Linked DNA regions of Desulfobacula toluolica Tol2. Each later gene encodes a partner of the first gene's protein in a complex. Links are inferred from orthologs where the notes say so. Each region holds a gene or a part of one and is shown in the gene's direction. Other genes may lie near its edges.

The links.
Region 2: the proteins of mnmE (region 1) and mnmG are in contact, whole or in part, in a solved structure (PDB 9HIP), measured with the Escherichia coli proteins. The link is inferred for Desulfobacula toluolica Tol2 from one-to-one orthologs.

Annotation. Positions count from the first base shown.
Region 1 is NC_018645.1:4,830,735-4,841,888, forward strand. What follows is about bases 4,571-7,550. They hold mnmE (tRNA uridine-5-carboxymethylaminomethyl(34) synthesis GTPase MnmE), read left to right. Parts: upstream 4,571-5,356; coding sequence 5,357-6,745; downstream 6,746-7,550. Other genes in these bases: jag (RNA-binding cell elongation regulator Jag/EloR), read left to right, coding at 4,571-5,350; TOL2_RS21805 (YkgJ family cysteine cluster protein), read left to right, coding at 6,838-7,509; TOL2_RS21810 (hypothetical protein), read left to right, coding at 7,502-7,550. Also shown: TOL2_RS21770 (TIGR03960 family B12-binding radical SAM protein), read left to right, coding at 1-299; TOL2_RS21775 (Rne/Rng family ribonuclease), read left to right, coding at 304-1,866; rpmH (50S ribosomal protein L34), read left to right, coding at 1,997-2,131; rnpA (ribonuclease P protein component), read left to right, coding at 2,159-2,494; membrane protein insertion efficiency factor YidD, read left to right, coding at 2,498-2,707; membrane protein insertase YidC, read left to right, coding at 2,789-4,471; more of jag, read left to right, coding at 4,484-4,570; more of TOL2_RS21810, read left to right, coding at 7,551-7,855; TOL2_RS21815 (50S ribosomal protein L11 methyltransferase), read left to right, coding at 7,842-8,675; TOL2_RS21820 (thermonuclease family protein), read left to right, coding at 8,689-9,324; TOL2_RS21825 (hypothetical protein), read left to right, coding at 9,474-9,713; TOL2_RS21830 (single-stranded DNA-binding protein), read right to left, coding at 9,804-10,352; TOL2_RS21835 (TrmB family transcriptional regulator), read left to right, coding at 10,532-11,154. UniProt on the Escherichia coli protein: Exhibits a very high intrinsic GTPase hydrolysis rate. Involved in the addition of a carboxymethylaminomethyl (cmnm) group at the wobble position (U34) of certain tRNAs, forming tRNA-cmnm(5)s(2)U34.
Region 2 is NC_018645.1:4,387,335-4,398,454, forward strand. What follows is about bases 4,492-7,437. They hold mnmG (tRNA uridine-5-carboxymethylaminomethyl(34) synthesis enzyme MnmG), read left to right. Parts: upstream 4,492-4,992; coding sequence 4,993-6,882; downstream 6,883-7,437. Other genes in these bases: TOL2_RS19960 (NYN domain-containing protein), read right to left, coding at 4,492-4,749; TOL2_RS19970 (DnaJ C-terminal domain-containing protein), read left to right, coding at 6,954-7,437. Outside these bases: modA (molybdate ABC transporter substrate-binding protein), read right to left, coding at 1-552; TOL2_RS19940 (alginate export family protein), read right to left, coding at 587-1,915; TOL2_RS19950 (M42 family metallopeptidase), read left to right, coding at 2,351-3,433; TOL2_RS19955 (GNAT family N-acetyltransferase), read right to left, coding at 3,464-3,958; more of TOL2_RS19960, read right to left, coding at 3,955-4,491; more of TOL2_RS19970, read left to right, coding at 7,438-7,904; hpt (hypoxanthine phosphoribosyltransferase), read left to right, coding at 7,934-8,449; TOL2_RS19980 (zinc-ribbon domain-containing protein), read left to right, coding at 8,466-10,262; TOL2_RS19990 (hypothetical protein), read right to left, coding at 10,705-11,120. UniProt on the Escherichia coli protein: NAD-binding protein involved in the addition of a carboxymethylaminomethyl (cmnm) group at the wobble position (U34) of certain tRNAs, forming tRNA-cmnm(5)s(2)U34.

The DNA of each region.
Region 1 (11,154 bases):
CTGCTTGTTACATCATCAGTCTTGCAGACGGGTGTCTTGAACAGGAAAAAGTAAATCAGTTTTTAAATCTGTCAGAATTTATGGTTGAAGACTTGAGCAAAAAAGGAAAAATACGAAAAACAGACTTGAGAAAATCAGTTGAAAAAATTTGTTTGATTGATTTGCAAACCATTGAAATGGTTTTAAAAAAATATAACGAAAGAACCATAAGGCCAACGGAAATATTGACAAAATATTTTAAACTGGATGAAGATGTCATAAAAAAAGCCAAAATCAAAAAGATAAAACCCAAAGGATAACACCATGTTAAAAGAGCTTGTTGTTAATGCGGCACCTCATGAAACACGAGTGGCATTGATTGAAAACGGTACTATTGTAGAAGTTTTCATTGAAAGGGAAGATGAAACATCCATTGCCGGCAATATTTATAAAGGACGGGTGCAAAGAGTTCTTCCCGGTATGCAGGCGGCGTTTGTTGATATCGGGTTTGATCAGGCAGCATTTATTTATGTGGATGATGTCTTGGATACGGCCTGCCGTGAAATGTATCAGAAATTTGAGCAGGACAATGATTCAGATGACACTGATAGCGGGAATATGCAGACAGGCTCTATGGCAGGCAGTCACACCTCATGGAAAGCTTCTTTCAACCAGGAATGCAGTATTGAGGATTTGCTGACAGAGGGCCAGGAGATCCTGGTCCAGGTTGCAAAATCATCCATAGGCACCAAGGGACCGAGAATCACCACCCACATCTCCCTTGCCGGACGATATATGGTATTAATGCCGACAGTGGATCACATAGGCATATCAAAAAGAATTGAAAATGAGACTGAACGAACAAGGTTAAAAGACATTGTGTTGTCTATTCGTAAAAATAAGTTCGGATATATATTAAGAACACAGGCCAATGGAATTGATGAAAATACCATTGCAAAAGAGATTGAATTTTTAAACAAAAACTGGGAATCCATTCTGGCTAAAAGCATGGGCGCCGGAGCGCCATCTCTTGTATACAAAGATCTTACGGTAACTTTCAGGGCGGTCAGGGATCTTCTGGCCAATGAAGCGGACAAACTGATTATTGATTCAAAAGAAGAATATGAAAATGTTCAAAAATTTTTAGAACGTCTTATGCCGGATGTAAAATTATCTGTAGAGCTTTACCAGGGAAGAGAATCTGTTTTTGATGCCTATAATATTGAAGGAGATGTGGCAAGGGCATTAAAAAAAAAAGTGTGGCTCAAGTCCGGCGGATATATCGTGATTGAGCAGACAGAAGCCCTGGTGGCCATTGACGTGAATACCGGCAGGTATGTGGGAAAGCACAATTTTGATGAGACCATCCTTAAAACCAACCTTGAGGCTGTAAAAGAGATTGCCTACCAGGTGCGGCTTCGAAATATCGGCGGAATCATTATTATTGATTTTATTGATATGAAAAAAGAGCAGCACAAGGACAAGGTCATGGCACATATGAATGAAGCCATGAAAAAAGACAAGAGCCAGACAAATATTTTGCCATTAACAGAACTTGGCCTTGTGCAGATGACCCGCAAAAGAATACGGCGGAATCTGACCAGAACTCTTTGCGAACCCTGTTTTTATTGTAATGGAGACGGACACCTTTTATCGGGAAAATCCATATGCCATAAAATTTACAGAGATCTTGTCAGTGAAGCCGGTGATATGATGGGCAACCGCTTTACTGTAAAAGTACATCCTGACATCGCCCAGTTGCTTCATGGCAGGGAAAAACATCTGATTTCATCCCTGGAAAAACAATTTTCAAAGCCCATCGCCATATACCCGGAGCCTCATTACCACATAGAAGAATACCATATATTCGAGTCCCTGGTAAAATAAATATAGGGTTAATCATATAATTGGCCCGGGTTCATTCTTGACATTTTTTTTAAAAAACGTTAATATCCCATGTTTATGGTGGTTTGTAATAATAATGGTTAAAATAAGAAAAGTTAAGGATTGTTGATTTATGAAACGAACATTTCAACCAAGCAACAGGAAAAGAACTCGAAAACACGGATTTCGTAAAAGAATGTCTACACCCAGCGGCAGACGAGTAATTAATGCAAGAAGAGCTAAGGGAAGAAAGAAACTTACCGTTTAGTAAAGGGATTTATTGAGTAACTTTTGTTTGCCAAAAAAGGTTAGGCTCCTGAAGAGAGCTCAATTTTTAACACTTTCGAAACAAGGGAAAAAAGTACATACAGACTGCTTTTTAGCACTTGTACTTAAAGGAACAGCTCTAAACAATCGAATTGGCATTACAGTATCGAAAAAAGTAGGAAATGCAGTAGAGCGTAACAGGATAAAAAGAATTATTAGAGAATATTTCAGGCACAATAAAGAGAATATTTCAGGACCGGATGATATAAACATCATTGCAAGGAAGGGTCTGACTACGCTATCCAACAGGCAGATTATTGAGAAGCTTGATAAACTTTTTACAAAAATAGCTGCAGTAAATTAAGTAATGAAACCGCTATTAATAATATTTATTAAATTTTATCAATATTTTATATCACCGTTAACCGGGGCAAATTGCCGTTATTATCCGAGCTGTTCGGCATATGCCCTTGAGGCGATTGAAAAATACGGCAGCCTTAAAGGCACAGCTCTTGCCGTTAAAAGAGTTCTGCGTTGTCATCCATTCCATGCAGGAGGGTTTGATCCGGTTCCATAATTTATCCAGATGCCCGACTCATTTCCTCTTCTATTTTAAAGTGACGTGCCGTTACAACTTATTTTAGGTTTAGGAGAGAAAATGGATGAACAAAAGCGGTTATTATTAGCTGTCGTGCTGTCAGTTGTGGTTCTTATCGGGTATCAAATGTTTTTTGTAACCCCGCCGGACCCGAATAGTCTTCCTAAGGACGTTCAAACACAGAATGCAGACCAGCCAAAGGTTCAGGAAAACACCCCTAATGTTTCCGATTATAGAGCCGGAACCGGCGAGCTTTCTGACCCGGTCTACCGCCCGGAAAAAAAATATAGAACCATATTTGTATCCACCCCGCTTTATAATATTGCCATTTCCGAACATGGCGCTGCCGTTAAAAGTTTTGAACTGAAAAATTATAAAGAAACAAACAAAAAAGACTCTCTCTTAAAGCAATTGGTGCCGGAACAACTTTTATCCGGAACCTTGCTGCTTGATCTTGAAGGACAGTCCCTTCCCGGATTAAAAAATGCTGTCTATACCGCAAAAACAGACGCAACTGATAACTCTGTTGTTCAAGGTAAAAAAACCATTGACTTTGCCTTCAGGACCGACCGGGGAATGGTGGTGAAAAAGATTTTCACCTTTAATGCCGATTCTTACATGATTGATTGCGACATCGTTTTTCAAAACGGATCAGACATGCCGTTAAACGATTCTCTTGTGATTAACACTCCTGGAATTTTTAATGAGGAAGTCAAGAAAAGATCCAGGTTTGCGTTTGAAGGGCCGGTGGTGTTTGTTGATAATGAGTATACTGATATTGACGTTGATGATATCAAAGAAAAAAACACTTATAGCGGAAAAATTGACTGGTCAGGTTATATGGAACGCTACTTCATGACGGTTATCATGCCTAAAAAAATTGATAACAGCCCCATGAATGATACAAAATTTTTGTTGTCCTATGCAAATGAACGGGTTGCCGCTAATTTTATCCAAAAAATGGATCGGCTTGACCCGGGCAAGCAGGCAAATTATTCGTTTAGTCTCTACATGGGCCCGAAAAGCCAGCAGGTGTTAAGCCAATATGACACCAGTCTTAAAAATGCCATTAATTTTGGATTTTTTAATGTGATTGCCAAACCACTTTTGATCACCATGAATATGATCCACAAGGTGATTCCAAATTATGGCGTGGCTATTATCCTTTTAACGGTTTTAATTAAATTGATTTTCTGGCCCCTTGGTACAAAAAGTTACAAATCAATGAACGAGATGAAAAAAGTTCAGCCGTTGATGATGGAAATTCGGGAAAAATATAAAAATGATAAACAGAGGATGAACCAGGAAGTCATGGGGCTTTACAAAACCTATAAAGTCAACCCGGCAAGCGGGTGTCTGCCCTTACTGGTTCAAATGCCTATTTTCTTTGCTCTTTACAGGATGCTTTACCAGGCAATTGAGTTGCGGCATGCACCTTTTATCGGATGGATATCTGATTTGTCCGCCCCGGACAGGCTGTTTGACTTTAATTTTGCAATTCCCATGATGCAGGAACCCTATGGTATTCCAATGCTGACACTTTTAATGGGTGCATCCTTTTTATTGCAACAGAAAATGACTCCAACTGCAGGTGATCCCATGCAGGCCAAAATGATGATGTTAATGCCGATATTCATGACTGTATTATTCATCAATTTCCCGGCAGGATTGGTTCTGTATATGTTTGTAAACAACATCATATCCATGGGACAGCAGTATTATATTCAAAAGAAATTTTTGTAAGCAGGAGGTAAAATGACACAAACTCAGGAATTCAGCGGGAAAGATGTAGATGTCGCTATTAAAAATGCCTGTGCAGAATTGATGCTTTCCAAGAAGGAATTGAAATATGACGTGATTTCAGAAGGTTCTTCAGGAATCTTTGGAATTGTCGGCAGAAAAGATGCCCGAATCCGAGTCGTTCTTCCGAATATGGATACTGATAAATCAGATGAAGCGGAGATGGAAGGAATCAGATCCATTGTGGATGAAGCTTTTGGTGAAGATACCCGTCTGGAAGAGACCCGAATTGAAAAACCCAAAACCGAAGAACCCCGTATAGAAGAACCAAAAAGTGAAAATTTTCAGAAAAAAGAATTCAAGTCTTATGACACACCAGATCCGGTTGACGTGTCTGAGGACTCTATTGCGATCGGTATTGAGGCGGTACAGAAAATGGCCGATTTGATCACGGATGATGCCACTGTCAGTGCCAATACAGATCAGGACAGGCTGACCCTTAAGATTGAAGGCGGAAATGCCGGTATCCTGATCGGCAGAAAAGGCCAAACCCTTGATGCCATGCAGTTTTTAACCGATAAAATCATCAACCGGAAAAGTGACGCCAGGGTCAGGGTCAAGGTGGATATTGAAGGTTATATGGAAACTCGCAAATCCAATCTCCGGCACCTGGCATATAAAATGGCGGACAAGGCAAAAAAGACGGGCCGTCCGGCAACCATCAACCAGATGAGCGCCCAGGACAGGCGGATTGTCCATCTGGCCTTAAAAGATGATGCCAGTGTCAGAACTCAAAGCATGGGTGACGGATATTACAGAAGACTTGTGATTTTTCCAAAAAAAAAAAACAGTTTCAGAGGAAAGAGACGGTTTAAAAGATAACATGCCATGACGGATACAATTGCCGCAATAGCAACTCCCTATGGAAGCGGCGGGATTGGTGTTATAAGGATTTCGGGACCAAAAGCCTTTGATATCGCAGCAGTGCTTTTTTCAACAACAAAACACTGGCCCAAAGGGTGTAAGAAGTTAGAATCTCATAAGGTTTATCACGGATATGTTTTTGACCGGAAAAACATATCCGTGATTGATGAGGTTTTATTGATTCCCATGAAGGCACCGTCCTCTTATACGGCTGAAGATGTTGTGGAAATTCAGGCCCATGCAGGAACAATTGTCTTGCGTACCATTCTCGATGAGATACTTTCTTGTGGCGCACGGCTTTCCGAACCCGGAGAATTTACAAAACGAGCTTTTTTAAACCAGAGAATTGATCTGACCCAGGCCGAGGCAGTGGCGGATATCATTAATGCGAAATCTGTCAATGCACTTAAATTTGCAGCGTCTCAGAATCTTGGAACATTAAAAAGCAGTATCCAGGAGTTAAGACAAAAACTGATTCAGTTTTTGTCTTTGCTTGAAGTCAATATTGATTTTCCCGATGATGTTGACCCGTTTGAACCATCCCAAAAAGAGATGGAACTGGTGGATGATGTGCTTAAAACCTGCCGTGAGTTTATCCGGCAGCATGAGGATGCCTGCTTTTTAAAGGATGGTATCCGGATCGCCATCTGCGGCGCCCCAAATGTGGGGAAATCAAGTCTGATGAACCGGCTGCTTGCACAGGACCGCTCCATTGTCACGGCCATCCCCGGAACCACAAGGGACCCCATTGAAGAGGGGCTGAATATCGAGGGAATACCCTTTGTTATTGCAGATACGGCAGGGATTCACCAGACCGATGACCTGGTCGAGATTATCGGCATTGAAAAGGCAAAAGATCATATTATCGCATCGGATATCGTATTGTTCATGAAAGAACCCGACACTGTTTTTTCCGACAGGGAATTTGAAAAAATGGTTCCTTTGGAAAATCAAGCCGGCAAAAAAGTTATTTTTGTGATCAATAAAATTGACCTGGACAAAGGCAATCTGCCGAGTCTTTCTGAAAAATACCGGCACATCCCGACAATTGAAATTTCAGCCCTCTTAAACAAAGGGATTAATAAGTTAAAACAAAAAATTGTGACCATCAGTATTGGCCATCTGGATATGGAAAAATCATCGGTCATTCCGAATTTACGGCATAAAAAAGCCCTTGAACAGACGGTTGCAAGTCTTGAGGCGGTAAAAACAGGACTGGCAAATAAATTAGAAGAGGAAATACTGGCAATTGATGTTAAAAGCAGTATTGATTTTCTTGGAACAATTACAGGCGAAACCGCGTCTTTAGATATATTAGACAATATTTTCAGTAATTTTTGCATTGGAAAATAGTGTATGACTAAAAAACTATGAAGATTTAATTCCACTGCAATTGTCGGTAAAATTGGCGGTTTTTGGTTGGCACTGAATAAAGGATAAACATTATGGCATTAGATTTAAACGAACACTTTGTAAAATATGAAGCACTTGTCCAGATGGTGGATGCAGTGTTTGCCCGTGTGAAAAACGAATACCCCAAAGAAGTGTTCTGCAGGGAAAAATGCAGTGACTGCTGCTATGCAATTTTTGATCTCACCCTTATCGAAGCGCTTTATTTGAAAAATAAATTTTTAAATAAATTCAGTGGCAAAGAAAAAAATGATCTCATTGAAACTGCGGACAAGACGGACAGGGTGCTTACAAAGATGAAACGGGATGCCTTTAAGGCAGTCAAAAATGGTGCAGATCAATTGGAAATTGTCGGAAAAATGTCCCAGGAACGGGTCAGATGTCCCCTTCTGGGCCAGGACAATCTGTGTGTTCTGTATGAAAACAGGCCGATTACCTGCAGGGTTTATGGTATTCCCACATCCACGGCAGGTGTCAGCCATATCTGCGGTCGGACAAATTTTAACCAGGGACAGCCTTACCCCACATTGAATATGGACAAAATTTATACCCAGCTCCAGCTGCTGTCAGCCCAATTGGTGCAAGCCATCAATTCTGAAAAAATAAAAATGCATGAAATGCTGATCCCTGTTTCAATGGCCATGGTTACGGATTTTAATGAAGAATACCTGGGAATCAGAAAAATGGGAGTCAAAAAAAATGGATGAATTTACCCCCGAACAGATTGAAGAAAAGAAAAAAGGCATTTTTGATGCCATGGGCAAAAGAGGCCAGAAGCAGATCCTTAAAAAAGGATATGAAGCATGGAATCCTTTTCAGGAACCCAAAGATCCCATTGAGATCCGGAAAGATAAAACCAAGCGAACCAGCCAGGTTCTTATCCGGGAGTTTTTGACCCAGATTGATCATGATGAATACTCAAATACCTTTGCCCAGGGTGCTTTTGAAATGTGCCTGGGTATTATCAATAGTGAAGAAAGAATACTGGGGATGTTTGAATTTGCCCGCTGGTATGAAGAATTGTTAAAAAAAGAAGGTCATGATTCCCTCTGATATGCATGATATGCAAGTGGATAAAGAAACAATTTTAAATATTCTTTATCAATCCGATGTCAGGCTGACCCCTCAAGCGCTTATCAGAGAAATCAAGTCCAGGGTTTTGATCACATCTTCAGCAGCCAAAAAGATAGTGAGGCAGCTCATTGATGAACAGGAGCTGTCTTATCATTATCTTTACGGGTCCACCTATGTGGAAAAAAGTTTTCTAAAGCCGGTCCGCATTACAAGGCATTTTGTTCTCACACCCCCTGGATTTGAGACACAATCCACCCCGACCGATATAGACATTACTATTGAGCCGGGCATCTCTTTCGGAGCCGGCCAGCATCCCACCACACAACTTTGTCTTGCCGCAATAGAGTTCTGTTTTTTTGAACAACAACTGATTCATCTTAAACCAGGCCTTGTCGGCGCGGACATCGGAACCGGTTCCGGTGTGCTGGCCATGGCAATGTGCCTTTCAGGGCTTGCCGCCTGCAATGCTTATGAAATTGATCCGGTGTCCATTAATGAAGCTAAAAAAAATATTGCATTAAATCATCTGACAAAACAAATCAACGTCGTTGAAGACACTATGAAAGAGTGCAATTCTCCGGTTTCCATCATTTGCGCCAATTTAAGATTTCCCACGCTGAAAACTTTGTCTGATATGATTTGGGATAGCTTGACAGATCATGGCATTGCCATTCTGTCTGGTGTGCGCGAATGGGAAACACAAGCCCTTATCGCCTGCTATTCGGCAAAAGGATTTGAGCTTGCCTGGCAAAAACATGACAAACAGTGGTCCGGGTTTGTGTGGATAAAAAAAAGGTGATAAACCAAATTGTATGATAAAAACTTTTGTTAAAGTTTTTCTTCTTCTTTTTTTAAGCCTGTTTTTGTACGGAAATATCTATTTTTGGACCGATGAAAACGGTACCAAGCATTTCAGCAACACAACCGCTCCGTTGGATGAAGCAGTTGAAGAACTGACGGAAAGCCGTGCCGTTCTTCAAAAATTGACAGCCGTAAAAAATAACCATCAGGTATTTAAGGTATTAAAGGTCTTTGACGGGGATACCATAAAGGTTAGCGGGCTTGATTTGATTTTCAAGATACGGCTGGTAGGAATAGATTCTCCGGAAATCGGATTCAAAGGTCAAAAAAGCCAGCCTTTCAGCCAAAAAGCAAAGCAGTATCTGGCAGGTTTGGTGGACAATAAAAACATCACCCTTAAAAGTTACGGTATCGGCGGATATAACAGGCAACTGGCAGAAGTTTTTATCGGCAATAAAAATGTAAATATCGCGATGGTAAGGGCCGGGCTGGCCGAAGTATATAAAGGCAGACGGCCTAAAAATCTTGATTTCCAAGCCTATATAACCGAAGAATCAAAGGCCAGGCAGTCCCGAAAAGGGATGTGGATACAAAAGGCTTCCTATAAAAGTCCCAAGCAGTGGCGAAAAGAACATCCAAGAAAATAATTTTAGGATTGCCAAACTCTTTTTAAATGTTTATTCTTTTTTTCAGGTTAAGGGTGTCACATCTTTCATGCAAATTAAAAGAATGCAAATTAAAAGGTGTGTATTGGGAAATTATTTTTTAAACTATTATAAACAAAGGAGCCGGTATTATGAAAGAAAGATCACTGAGAAGGCACCAGGAGTTTAAAGCAAAAAGAAAAAGTCAGCAAAATTATAATAGTTGCATTAAAGATTTATCCCCGTCAGAAAGACAGGCGCTGGGAAACAACCTTGAAAAGTTAAGAAAGGTTTGTGTGGCAAGTCATTTTGATGAACAGGCAAAAAAGCCCGTAAAAAAACCGCTTCGGGAAATGAAGCATGATATTACAATGAGAGAACAGCTTGGCTGATTAGAACCATTTTAAACAAAAGCCTCATGGTAGACGATTGGTCAACCATGAGGCTTTTTTATTTTTAGAATAACAAAATTTTCAAAACGGTTAAAAAGGAATATCATCATCAGGAATAGGCTGCTGTCCGCCGGTCATGCCCGGGCTTGTTGTACCCTGGAAATTGCTGTCGCTTCCGGAATCTGGTTTCTGATAACCGCCACCTCCCTGGAATCCTCCACCGCCTTGCTGTCCTCCACCGCCTTGATATCCGCCGCCCTGCTGGCCGCCACCGCCTTGGAATCCTCCGCCACCGAACTGGTTATCCTGTCTGCCGCCAAGGAATTGAAAATTGGATACCACGATTTCTGTAGTATAATGGGTTTGACCGTCTTTTTCATAGTTCCGTGTCTGAAGTCTGCCTTCAATATAAACCTGACTGCCTTTTGACAGGTATTTTTCAAGAGTTTCAGCTGGTTTGCCAAAGGCTACAATGCGATGCCATTCTGTTTTTACCTGTCTGTCACCGGTGTTTTTATCTGTCCATTGTTCGCTTGTGGCAAGGGAAAAATTCACGACTGCCAATCCTTGCTGGGAATACCTTATTTCAGGGTCCCGGCCAAGGTTCCCTATGAGCATCACTTTATTAAGACCCGCCATTTATATTCTCCTGTTTTTGGATAAGATTTAAGATGTTCATTTTTTTAAACTATTTACCTGATTCAAAACCCGGTGTCAAAGGGATAATTTTTTTCACCGGGCATTTGAAGCGTAACTATTGACAATTCTTGGGGTTACAGTTATGTTGCTATTAGGGTAGCAACATTTTGGAGGATAAAATGGAATCCTTTTCAAATCTAAAAGATCTTGGATTTTCACAATATGAAGCCGCCTGTTATATGGCCCTGGTAAGCCATCACCCGGTGAACGGGTCCCAGTTGAGCAAGCAATCAGGGATTGCCAGATCAAGGATATATGATGTGTTGCGCAGCCTGATTTCCAAGGGTTATGTGATGAACATCAATGCCGGCCAATATGCACCCCTGCCTCCGGATGAATTGATCAGACAGCTGAAAAAAAAATTTAACACAAGCATCAAAGCATTTGAAGAGCAGATCGCAAAGGCCTGCCAAAAGAATGCTGTTGAATATGTCTGGACCCTTACCGGGTATGACGCGGTCATGGAAAAAGCCATGGAAATGATCAAAGAGGCGAAACAGGAAATTTATGTCAGATTGTTTCCCGAGGCAGACCTGCACCTGGGCAGATATTTGACGGATGCAGACAAACGAGGTGTAAATATTCGCTATATTGCCATGGGCAGGATTGAAAAAAAATTTGATGTGCAGGTGATGCACCCGGATTGCGATCAGTTACAGCAGACCATTGGCGGACGATCCATAGATGTGATCATCGATAAAAAACAAGCCCTTGTGGGTATATTTGAAACCGGCAATGAAGA
Region 2 (11,120 bases), 440 kb from region 1 along the record:
CACATCACCCTGGATCACATAAAGGGCCAGTTGTTTCACTGTGGCTCCATAGACGGTCACATTTTTCAAAATTTCCTGTTTCAGGCCGGAACGCTCCAGAATCACCTCGGCGGTTTTACCCAATGCCATGGCCTTGGAATCGCCAAGGCCGATACGCATACCTGATTTGGCAAGATCTTCAAATGCTGTGATTTGTACTGCTGATTTCCGGTTTACCCCGACGACCGGCGTGTGAACGGCAACCGGCATATAGTTGTGGGCAATACCGGCTTTCTGCAGTTTTTCTATATAAAACAACGCTCCCGGCATAAACAGGTCTCCTTTTCCAGTGGCATGGATACGGACGCATTGCTTGCCTGAACCGCCGTAATCCACAAATACCTTGTGGCCGGTCCGGGACTCAAAAGTCTGAATCAGACGGTCAATGGGCTGCCTAAGCCCGGCACCTGCAAACAGATGAATCTGTCCTGCAAACGAACATGTCAGGGATGCCATAACAAAAACAATGATAAAACAAATTTGTCCTGTTGATGTAATATAAAGTTTTTTCATGATTTTTCAGTTCCTTTAATCAAACCTGCTTAACTTAAAATGATATCGTGACCTGGGTGAATCCCCAGTGAGCATCCTCAGACGAACCAGTGTTTTCAGCAAATGATCCGGGAACGAAAAATGCATACCCTGCCATCAATTCCAGGTGAGGGTTGACTTTATATTTGCAGATCAGATCAAGTTCCTGTCCAAGATCCGATCCTGATGATCCGGTATTGTCTTTGCGCATTGCCTTGTTGTTGCAGTAATACCAGGCGTCTTTTTTCTCAGCCAGGCTAAACCAGTGGTAATCCAGGCTGACAGAAACTCCCTTGCAGGGTTTGATGCTTATTTCGGCTTGCAGATCCTCCAGGTTTGATCCTGAAAAAAGATTCATTCGTCCATAATACGAGGCAATCCCGCCAAAAACTCCGTCATAGGTTTTTTTGTCACCGTCATTGGGGTCGTCATCTCCTGAACCGATAGTATATCCTGCTGAAAGGCGCGGCTGAAAACGGTGCGGCAACGTATATCCCATCTGGGCATGCATCATATAAGCTGCAATATCGTCCGGTCCATCCTCTCCAAATTGATATGCGGCAGTGGCATTGTAGTCAAGCTGACGCCATTTGCCTTTCCCGTAAAAACCGACTGTATGAACCGTTAGCTCATCTTTTCCATTTGCACTGTCATCATTATTTTTGAGTACATAAAACAAATCAAGGACATGGCCGCTGACGGGCTTTGTTTGAACATACAAACTATAAACATCATAGTCGTAATGATCCCCATCAAATTCATTCCAGTCAAAGAGAATTTTCTGGCCGTAAATAAAATTAAATTTTACCTTTTCTATTGCATAGCTCATGATAACGGCATCCCAAAGATGACGGCCCACATTGCCCCAGCTTCCACCGGCAAAAATTCGACCGTCCCCGTATCCGATTGTTTGCCGCCCGGCCTTGAAGCCCAACGCAGTATTTGCAATTTTTCTCCATTCAATGTATGCCTGCCGCAGATCAAAGTCGTTATAATAAGGACATTGCTGAATATAATCATCCTTGTTAATGTCATCGGAAAACCAAAAACGCGAATCCTGTCCCTGAAGAAAAAAGGACGGGCCATGTGGAATTTCATATTTCAAGTACAATTGTGTCCGGCTCAAAAGAACATTGTCGTCATGACCTGTTCCAAATTTTTTTATGTTATACTCGTCCAGATATTCATATCTAAAACGCTGATTGATCCCCAACTCCATATTTCCCGGTCCTAAAACAGTGCTATACAGGGATGTACTCTGTTCGGCAACGGCAACCGTGCAAGTTATCATTGAGATGATGGCACAACAGGCAATCATGCACGCCGATTTTTTTACAATTTTCATTTATAGATTTTTTTCCTCCTCTGATTTAAGTTTTGCTTTATACTCATGACGTTTACTGACTTATTATGTACGCTGTAACGTATATAATAATATTTCTCATGTCAATGTATTCTTTTAAAGAAATCTATCTTATTAGAAATATTCAACAAACCATTTTAAAACACCCGAATAAAGCCATATATATATGGTAAGAAGCAGGCTATGACCCTGTTGTATTTGAATGCCCCAACTGCTTGCCTGAGAATATCCGATTCAACCCATGGAAATCTGGAACAGATAATCCAATAAGCCCTGAGCTGACATTTGAAAGCAACGTTAATAAAACTGCCGGCAAACCATGGACCAGCCCAATCTGATTGACATATTGCAACACAAGCTGATAAACCGGAAAACATATGAATACAAACATAGAACAAACAGCTATTGGAGAGAACATTGAATTCAGTTGAAATAATCGAACAACTTTCAAATGCCCCGGGCGTTTCCGGGTTTGAAGATGAGGTCATCCATGCGGCAGGAAAATATATGGGACCGGCCTTTTCTCTTGAGGAAGACCGGATAAGGAATCTTTTTATCCATCGCACCGCTTGCGAATGTATAGCTTCCCAAAAAAACCTTCCAAAAGTCATGCTGGATGCCCACTCCGATGAAGTCGGGTTTATGATACAGTCCGTCAACACCAGCGGGACTCTCAAATTTTTGCCCCTGGGCGGCTGGAATCCCCAGAGCATTAGTGCTCATGCCGTTAAAATCCGAAACACCAAAGGCAAATGGATAAAAGGAGTTGTTGCCTCCAAACCCACACATTTCATGACACCTGATGAAATAAAAAAACCCGTAAATATTGCCGGCATGGTCATAGACATAGGAGCCACATCAAAAAAGGAAGTGACGGAAAAGTTTAATATCAGAATCGGCGCACCGGTTGTACCTGATGTGGTGTTTTCTTATGACAGCGAAAACGACCTGATATTCGGCAAAGCCTTTGATGACCGGCTAGGATGCGCAGCCCTTCTGGAAATCATGAAAAGTCATGTTCAAAATGATATGGCAGTTGATGTGGTGGGAGTTTTGTCATCCCAGGAAGAACTTGGCTTGAGGGGAGCAAACATTTCAGTAAAAAAAACAAACCCGGATGTTGCCATTGTGCTTGAAGGCACACCGGCAGACGACACTTTCAACACCAATGATTTTATCCAGGCCGGATTGAGAAAAGGCCCCCAGATCCGCCATATGGACAAGTCCGTGCTGGCAAATCCACGGTTTGTCAAATTTGCCATTGATATTGCCGAAAAAAACAAGATTCCGTTTCAGGAGGCTGTCCGGTCAAGCGGCGGAACCAATGCCGGTGTTATCAATCTTCATGACAGAAGCGTTCCCACCATCACCTTAGGCATCCCGGTACGATACATTCATTCCCACCACGGAATTGCCACCATGACGGATTTCACGAACACGGTCAAATGGTGCAAACAGATCCTGAAAAACTTGAACCGGGATATTATTGAGGGCTTCTAAATTGTTTGGGGTTGCTAAAATACTTAACGCTTAAAGAACAGAAGCGCTTTGTCCTGAAACATTGAAAAGGAAGCCGTATCCGCTAAAGGAAGGCTTCCTTTTTTTTATAAATTTACCATGGGTGTAAGAGGATACCACATGTTCCCAAAACGCCAGGGCTGAACTGTTTTTCAATGTAACTGCAACCTCCCAGTTACCAGGCAATTGTGCAAACACATGTTCGGCAAGTTTACGTCCATACCCTTTTTTCTCATGACCTTTTTTAATGTAGAACTCTGCAACTGCAACTCCTTTGGTATTGAACCGCAAATGTTTATTGATCATGGCAAAACCAATGAGAACGTCTGATTTCTTTAAAAGATAAACATGCCGATCCTCTTTAATCAAATAGAGTTGTAAATTTTTCAGCGCGCCTTTACACCACAAATCATAATTATCAATTTTAAAAAACCGGCTCATATATTTTAAATATTCTCTAAAAATCGGTTTAATTTCGTCAATTGTCTCTATTTGAGCTATTATCATTCTGCTTCCAAATCTTGAATCATAAGGTGACCGTCTTTGTTTTTCCTGGTTTTAAACCAGCCTTTTTTTTCAAACTCTTTTGCAAGGGTGGTCATTTTTTTATAACTGGTATTTCGAATTTTAAATGATTTGTCCAGTTGTCTCATTTTGTTTGCAATGCCGTTTAACAAATGTTTTTCACTTGGTTCAAGACGCACGAGAACTTTCATAAACAATTCTTTGGCAATTTTATCTTTAGCTGTTTCAATATTCTTCTCAGGTATCTGAATATTATTTTTTATTGGTGCGGCATCTTGTTTGACAGAACCTGCTTTGTCCATTTGAGGCAACGTCTTTTTTCTGGGAATCACGATAATGTTATCCGTACAATTGCGAAAAATCGGCCTTTGTTCATCGCCTTCCTGGGTAATCAGCCAGACCTCCTTGCCGTATTTTCTCAAAAGATCCATGATAACCGAAAAATCAGAATCACGGGTGACAAAAACAAAACGGTCAATTGACGGCTTTTCAAGATAAAGTTTTTCAAATGCGTCCAGGCTGATAATCAGATCCGCACGATTTTTCTTGCCGGTCACATGGGGCGCCTCTCTAATTTCAAAATTATAATCTATAAGTTGATCCCTGAGTTTTGTTATAGAATGGGTATGTCCACAGGCAAACTTGACCGCAAAAATATATTCTTCCGGATCTACTTTGCTTTCTTCCAGAATAATATCCTGGATCATGACGTCCAGATCTAAAATTCCCGCCACATTTTCAAGATCAATATAAACTGCAATAAATTTTTTCATTCCCGGCTGTAACCTTTGCTGATTTGGTGTGTTCTGTTTTTATGTATAGCAGCATAACAAATTTCAATAATAACTGCCAAGGGCAGACCTTTTATTTCACCTTGGTTTGCCCACGACAAACAATAAAACTCGCTGTGTAAAGTTTTTTAAGATTTTCATGTCAAAAAATAAAATTGCGGACATGTCCTGTTTTTTCAATCGTGTTATTGACCAAAGCCTCAAGCGATTATATATTATGAGGTTATGAATTTTAATTTTAAAGCATATGATGTCATTGTTATCGGTGCCGGCCATGCCGGATGTGAAGCTGCCCTTGCCTCTGCCCGCATGGGATGCGACACCCTGCTGTTAACCATTGACATGGACAAAATTGCGTCCATGCCCTGCAGCCCTTCAATAGGCGGCATGGCAAAAGGACAGCTGGTTAAGGAAATTGATGCCCTTGGCGGTCAAATGGCAAAAATAACGGATTCTTCCGCCATTCAATACCGGACATTAAATACACGCAAAGGCCCTGCCGTTCATTCAACAAGAACACAAAATGATAAATCCCTGTATTCAAGAAACATGAAGGCAGCCATTGAACAAACAAAAAATCTTGATTTAAAGCAGGCCATGGCCCAGGAAATGGTTCTTGAAAACAACACCGTAACAGGTCTTATTGACCATACCGGTTTTGAATATACCACCCGGGCCATTGTCATTGCAACAGGAACCTTTCTTAAAGGAACGGTTCACATAGGCGCATCAAAAATAGAGGCAGGCAGGGCCGGAGAATTTTCGTCTATCAGCCTTGCACAAAATCTTTCCGACCTTGATTTTAACATGGGAAGAATGAAAACCGGCACTCCGCCAAGGCTTCATGCGGACAGTATTGATTTTTCCCAATTTAATATCCATGCCTCGGATGACACCCCCAAACCGTTCTCTTTTTCAACAACAACCATTTCCAATCCCATGCTGCCAAGCTTCATGGGCAATACAAATCAAAAAACCCATGAAATTATCAGGCAAAACCTGAAATACTCGGCACTTTACGGGGGCCATATCAAAGGAAAGTCTGCCAGGTACTGCCCTTCATTTGAAGATAAAATCGTTAAATTTCCGGACCGGGAATCTCACCACGTTATCCTTGAATACGAAGGCATAAACTCAAAAGAAATTTATGCGTCAGGACTTGGCAACAGCCTGCCGCTGGAGATCCAGTACAAGGTTGTCCGTTCCGTTAAAGGCCTTGAAGCCGCCAGAATTATGCGACCGGCCTATGCCATTGAATATGACTATGTCAATCCCCTTGAATTATCCGCAGCCCTTGAAACCAAAAAAATCAAAGGCCTTTTTTTAGCCGGACAGATCAACGGCACTTCGGGATATGAAGAAGCAGGTGCCCAAGGTTTGTGGGCGGGAATTAATGCTGCCTGTACTGTCCAGCAAAGAGAACCCTTTTTGCTGGACCGCTCACAAGGATATATGGGCGTTATGGTGGATGACCTTGTCACCAGAGGAACAAATGAACCGTACAGAATGTTTACCTCCAGGGCGGAATACAGGTTGCTGCTCAGGGAAGACAATGCGGATTTGCGGTTGTCGCAGATCGGACATGACCTGGGGCTTGTAGATGAAGACACTTTAAATTTCTGTAAAGAAATTCAAGCTCAGACAAAACAAGAAATTCAACGAATTAAAACAACAATCGTAAAACCCACTGAAACAGTGAATGATTTTTTGCAGGCCAAAAGCACAAACCCAATAACAACCGGGGTAAAACTCGAACAGCTTTTAAAACGTGCGCAACTTGATTATGCATCTTTAAAAGAAATCTGCCCGCTGCCGGAACCTGTTTTAAAAAGAACTGAGCAACAAGTGGAAATCCAAATAAAATATGAAGGATATATCCAGAGGCAGCTCAATGAAATAAAAAAATACAAAGACCTGGAAAAAATAAAAGTACCCAAAAATTTTGATTATTCCAAAACCCATGGCCTTTCCAATGAACTCAGGGAAAAATTGTGCCGAATTCTTCCCAATTCCTTAGGACAGGCATCCAGGATTGACGGGATGACACCGGCTGCCATATCAGTATTAATGGTTGCAATTTGTGCATTTCAAAATAAAAAACAATGCTTGACTTGAAACATTTTACCCTTACTATAATAGACATAAATTATTAAAATAATTGTATTAAAACGCAAAAGGATTGATAAATGGCCGATGATTATTACACGATTCTAGGTATTGATAAAAAAGCCAGTGCAGCCGAGATAAAAAAAGCATACCGGAAACTTGCATTGAAATATCATCCCGACAAGACAGAAGGTGATAAAGCACTGGAAGACAAATTCAAAAAAATCAGTGAGGCATATGCTGTCTTGAGTGATCCTGAAAAAAGAAATCAGTATGACACCTATGGATCAGCCGATTTCCAGCAACGGTTTTCCCAGGAAGATATTTTCAGGAACTTTGATATGGGTGATATTTTAAAAGAGTTCGGGTTTGGCGGCTCCAGGGGCGGCGGATTTTCTTCTGCCTTTGGAAGAGGCGGCCAGCAAAGAAGGTCCGGCATGGGGGGCAACCCGTTTTTCCAAAATATGGGAGGAGGAGGAGGCTTTGGGCAACAACAGCAAGCTCAAATGAAGGGAAAAGATATTGAATATGAAATTCCCTTGACCATCCATGAAATTATCAACGGCACAAAAAAAACGATTACAATCAACCAGGGTGGTACGGCCAAGGCCATAGAAGTAAAAATCCCCAAGGGACTGACCCGGGGCAAAAAAATAAGACTTGCCGGAAAAGGCGAAATAAGTCCACATGGCGGGCCTGCCGGAAATCTGTATATTAAATCCAATCCAATTTCTTCAGACGGATATACCATTGAAGGAAATGATGTTCTGCTTTCAAAGCAGGTCAAACTCACCCAGGCATTACTCGGAGACACCATAGAAGTTTTGACCCCTGACGGAACCGCTATCAACCTTAAGGTTCCTGCCGGAACAAACCACAAGTCAAAAATGCGTATCCCAAAACACGGGATTCCCCAAATGAAAGGAGATGGTTGCGGTGATCTCTTTGTTGTGATTAACATAACCATCCCAAAAGAACTTACGGAAAAACAAAAAAAACTGATTCAACAACTGGAAAAAACAGGACTGTAACTTAAAAAAACAGGATGACGAATAACAACATGCCTGAATTTATTCTTTTAATCTCTGAACAAGAGATAAAAAAGCAATTAAAAAAAATCGGACAAAAAATCTCCATTGATTATAAAGACAAAGATCTGGTTCTAATCGGGGTGTTAAAAGGATCATTTGTTTTTTTGGCAGACTTGACACGTCAGATTTCCATTGACCATGAGATTGACTTTTTAGGAGCTTCTTCTTATTCGGGAACCTCTTCAACCGGACAGATCGTTTTCACAAAACAGCCGGATTTAAAGCTTGAAAACAGGGATATTCTGCTCGTGGAAGACATTATGGATACAGGCAACACACTCTTAAAAATAACCGAATTCATAAAAAAATCAAATCCCAAATCCATTAAAATTTGTGCTTTGATTGACAAACATGAACGACGTGAAGTAAAAATTGCTGTTGACTATTCATGTTTTTCACTTGAAAAAGGGTTTATTGTTGGATATGGACTTGACTATGATGAAAAATACAGAAATCTTCCTGCCATCTATGACCTGAAACTATAGGAATAAGGGGACTCCAATGATCATTACCTGTACTAAGTGTTCAACCAGTTTCAAGCTTGACGATTCTCTTGTCAAACCCGGCGGTTCAAAAGTTCGCTGCAGTGTTTGCAAAGATATTTTTACTGCGTATCCATTGCCCGCAGAAACCGAACAAGCACCTGAAGAATCACAGGATTTTAATCTTGAGTTTGACCCGGATGATGAAAAAAACATTGAGGATACTTCTGATTTTGAAACCGAAGATATTGATTTTTCTTTAAATGATTCCGATCTTTCAATGGAAAGTCCTGATCTGAAAATAGAGGGGACAGACTTTGAGCCGCAGGAGTTAGACCTGGAAACCGATGACGACTTTTCCTTTGAAGAAACTGAATTTGAATCGAATGAAGACGATGAATCCCAGGATCTTGAATTGGAAGAGAGCAATTTAGACTTTGAAGACGATGAATCTTATGAACTTGAGCTGGAAGAAAACCATTTAGCGCTTGAGGACGATGACTTCCAAGAGTTTGAAATTGATGAGGGTCCTTTGGAATTTGAGGACGAACAATCCCAAAAACTCGAATTAGATGAGAACCATTTAGAGTTTGAAGATGATCAATCCCAGGAACTTGAGTTGGGAGAAGGCCGTTTAGACTTTGGGGATGAAAGTATCGACTTTGAAGATTCCCCTGAAAAAGACTTTGACGGCATTGACTTTGACGGTATTGAATTTGAAACAGTCAAAGATGAAAAGGTCGAAGACGGGCCTGCCTCTTTAGCCATGGCAAACAGCGAACCTGTTTTGAAAATGGAAAATGAAACAGACGAACTGACTTTGGATGAAGCTGACTTTGAACTTGAGTTCGATATTGAAGATGATTCTGAAAATGAAACGCCAGATATCCTTGATGATGAAACAGAGCAGAGCCACTTTGAAATAGCAACCGAACCCGACCGGATTGAAACGGACCAGATTGAACCGGATCAGATTGAATCAGATCAGGAAGATTCCATCCTTTCGCTTGAAGAAACAGATGCAGGAAAAGAAGAAGAGGTGCCGCCTGTAATAACACTGGAAGATGATTTTTCAGAATACGATGATGTCTTAGAGCAGGAAACCGAACCGGAAGATGACTTCCTTGATAAAAAAGCCATAAGGGCTAAAGAAACCATCAAGGATGAAGAAACCATGGGAACAGATGATACTATGGGAGTAAAAACAGTCCTTGTCGAAGAACCGGAACCCATTATGGACAAGCCGTCAGAAACAAAACAAAAAACAAAATCCCTTGGGGCATTCGCGCTCGTATTAGTGCTTATCTTCCTTTTGTTTATAAGCGCCAATATTGCAGGCATCATGACCGGCTATAAAATACCCTATATCTCTGATATCAAACTCCCTTATATTGAACAATTGCTTAAAAAACCGGCTCCTGAAATACCGGAAGCCAAGCCTGTTCCCAATCAAGAAAGCGTTAACGGAAGATTTATCACCAATTCAACTGCCGGCACTCTGTTTATCATTACAGGAAGAGTAGAAAATCCTTCAACTGTTGCCTTAAGCCATATTGAAATTCGAGGGGCGCTGATCACAAAAGACAAGCTGGAAGCAAAAACAAAGAATGCCTTTTGCGGGAATATCATCACAGAAGAGATGCTGAAAACTGGCAATATTTCAGATATCAATACGCTTCTTGCCGTCAAAGAGGGAGTACACGACACAAACATCAATGTAAAGCCCGGAGCCAGTATTCCGTTTATGGTTGTATTTTCCGATCTTCCTGAGAATCTACAGAATTTCACCGTTAAAGTAACTGGGTTTGAAAAATAAAAACAGTTAATTAAAAAATTAAACATTGACAATCAAAACATATTCATGATATTTATTCCAGGTTTTTTGGCGACGTAGCTCAGTTGGTCAGAGCATGCGGCTCATATCCGCAGGGTCCGGAGTTCAAATCTCTGCGTCGCTACCAGATATTACAATGCCCCTCTAAACAGAGGGGCTTTTTTTTTATTTTTAAAACCTGCAAACCGATTCCCAGCATAATACCCCCATAGTATACAATCGCTTCACAGCCCCAGAAATATTATTTCAGGTTCTTGATCCTTCAGTCTTTAAATCAATCATTGGCCTTTGGTGAATAAGCCCGAACGTTTTCTCCACAAAAAAAAAGGCAGGATCATCTATTCAATTACGACCCTGCCTTTTTAAAACAATAAAAGTGGTGTTTGCTGATAAGCAATGAGTTCTATAGGTTCATTATTTAACTTTATTGTTCATCTGTGTCATCAAAAGTAATCAGGGCTCCTTCATAAAGGTTGGCATCCTCGGTCCAGCCAATCATCTTATTTTCTTCACAGCTTACATCACTTGATGGAACAAGAAAAATCTTGGCCCCGTTTTCAAAATTTTCATCTGCTTCAATCGGCAAAGTACCTGTTTCGACAGACCCTTTGATATGGATATTACCACTGCTGTAATATTCAATACAGTCCTCTTCACATTCAGTTACAATCCCGGATCCCAGACAGATAAGACCCGTTCCCGGCCATGGATCAGGATAATAAATCAAAGTGTATTCCTGTCCGATTGGGAGGCCATGACCATTAAAGACAAAGTCAAAGGTCGAACCTGACAGGTTGTATTTCATTTTTCCCCACATACCGCCTTCAACAATCAGCCAGG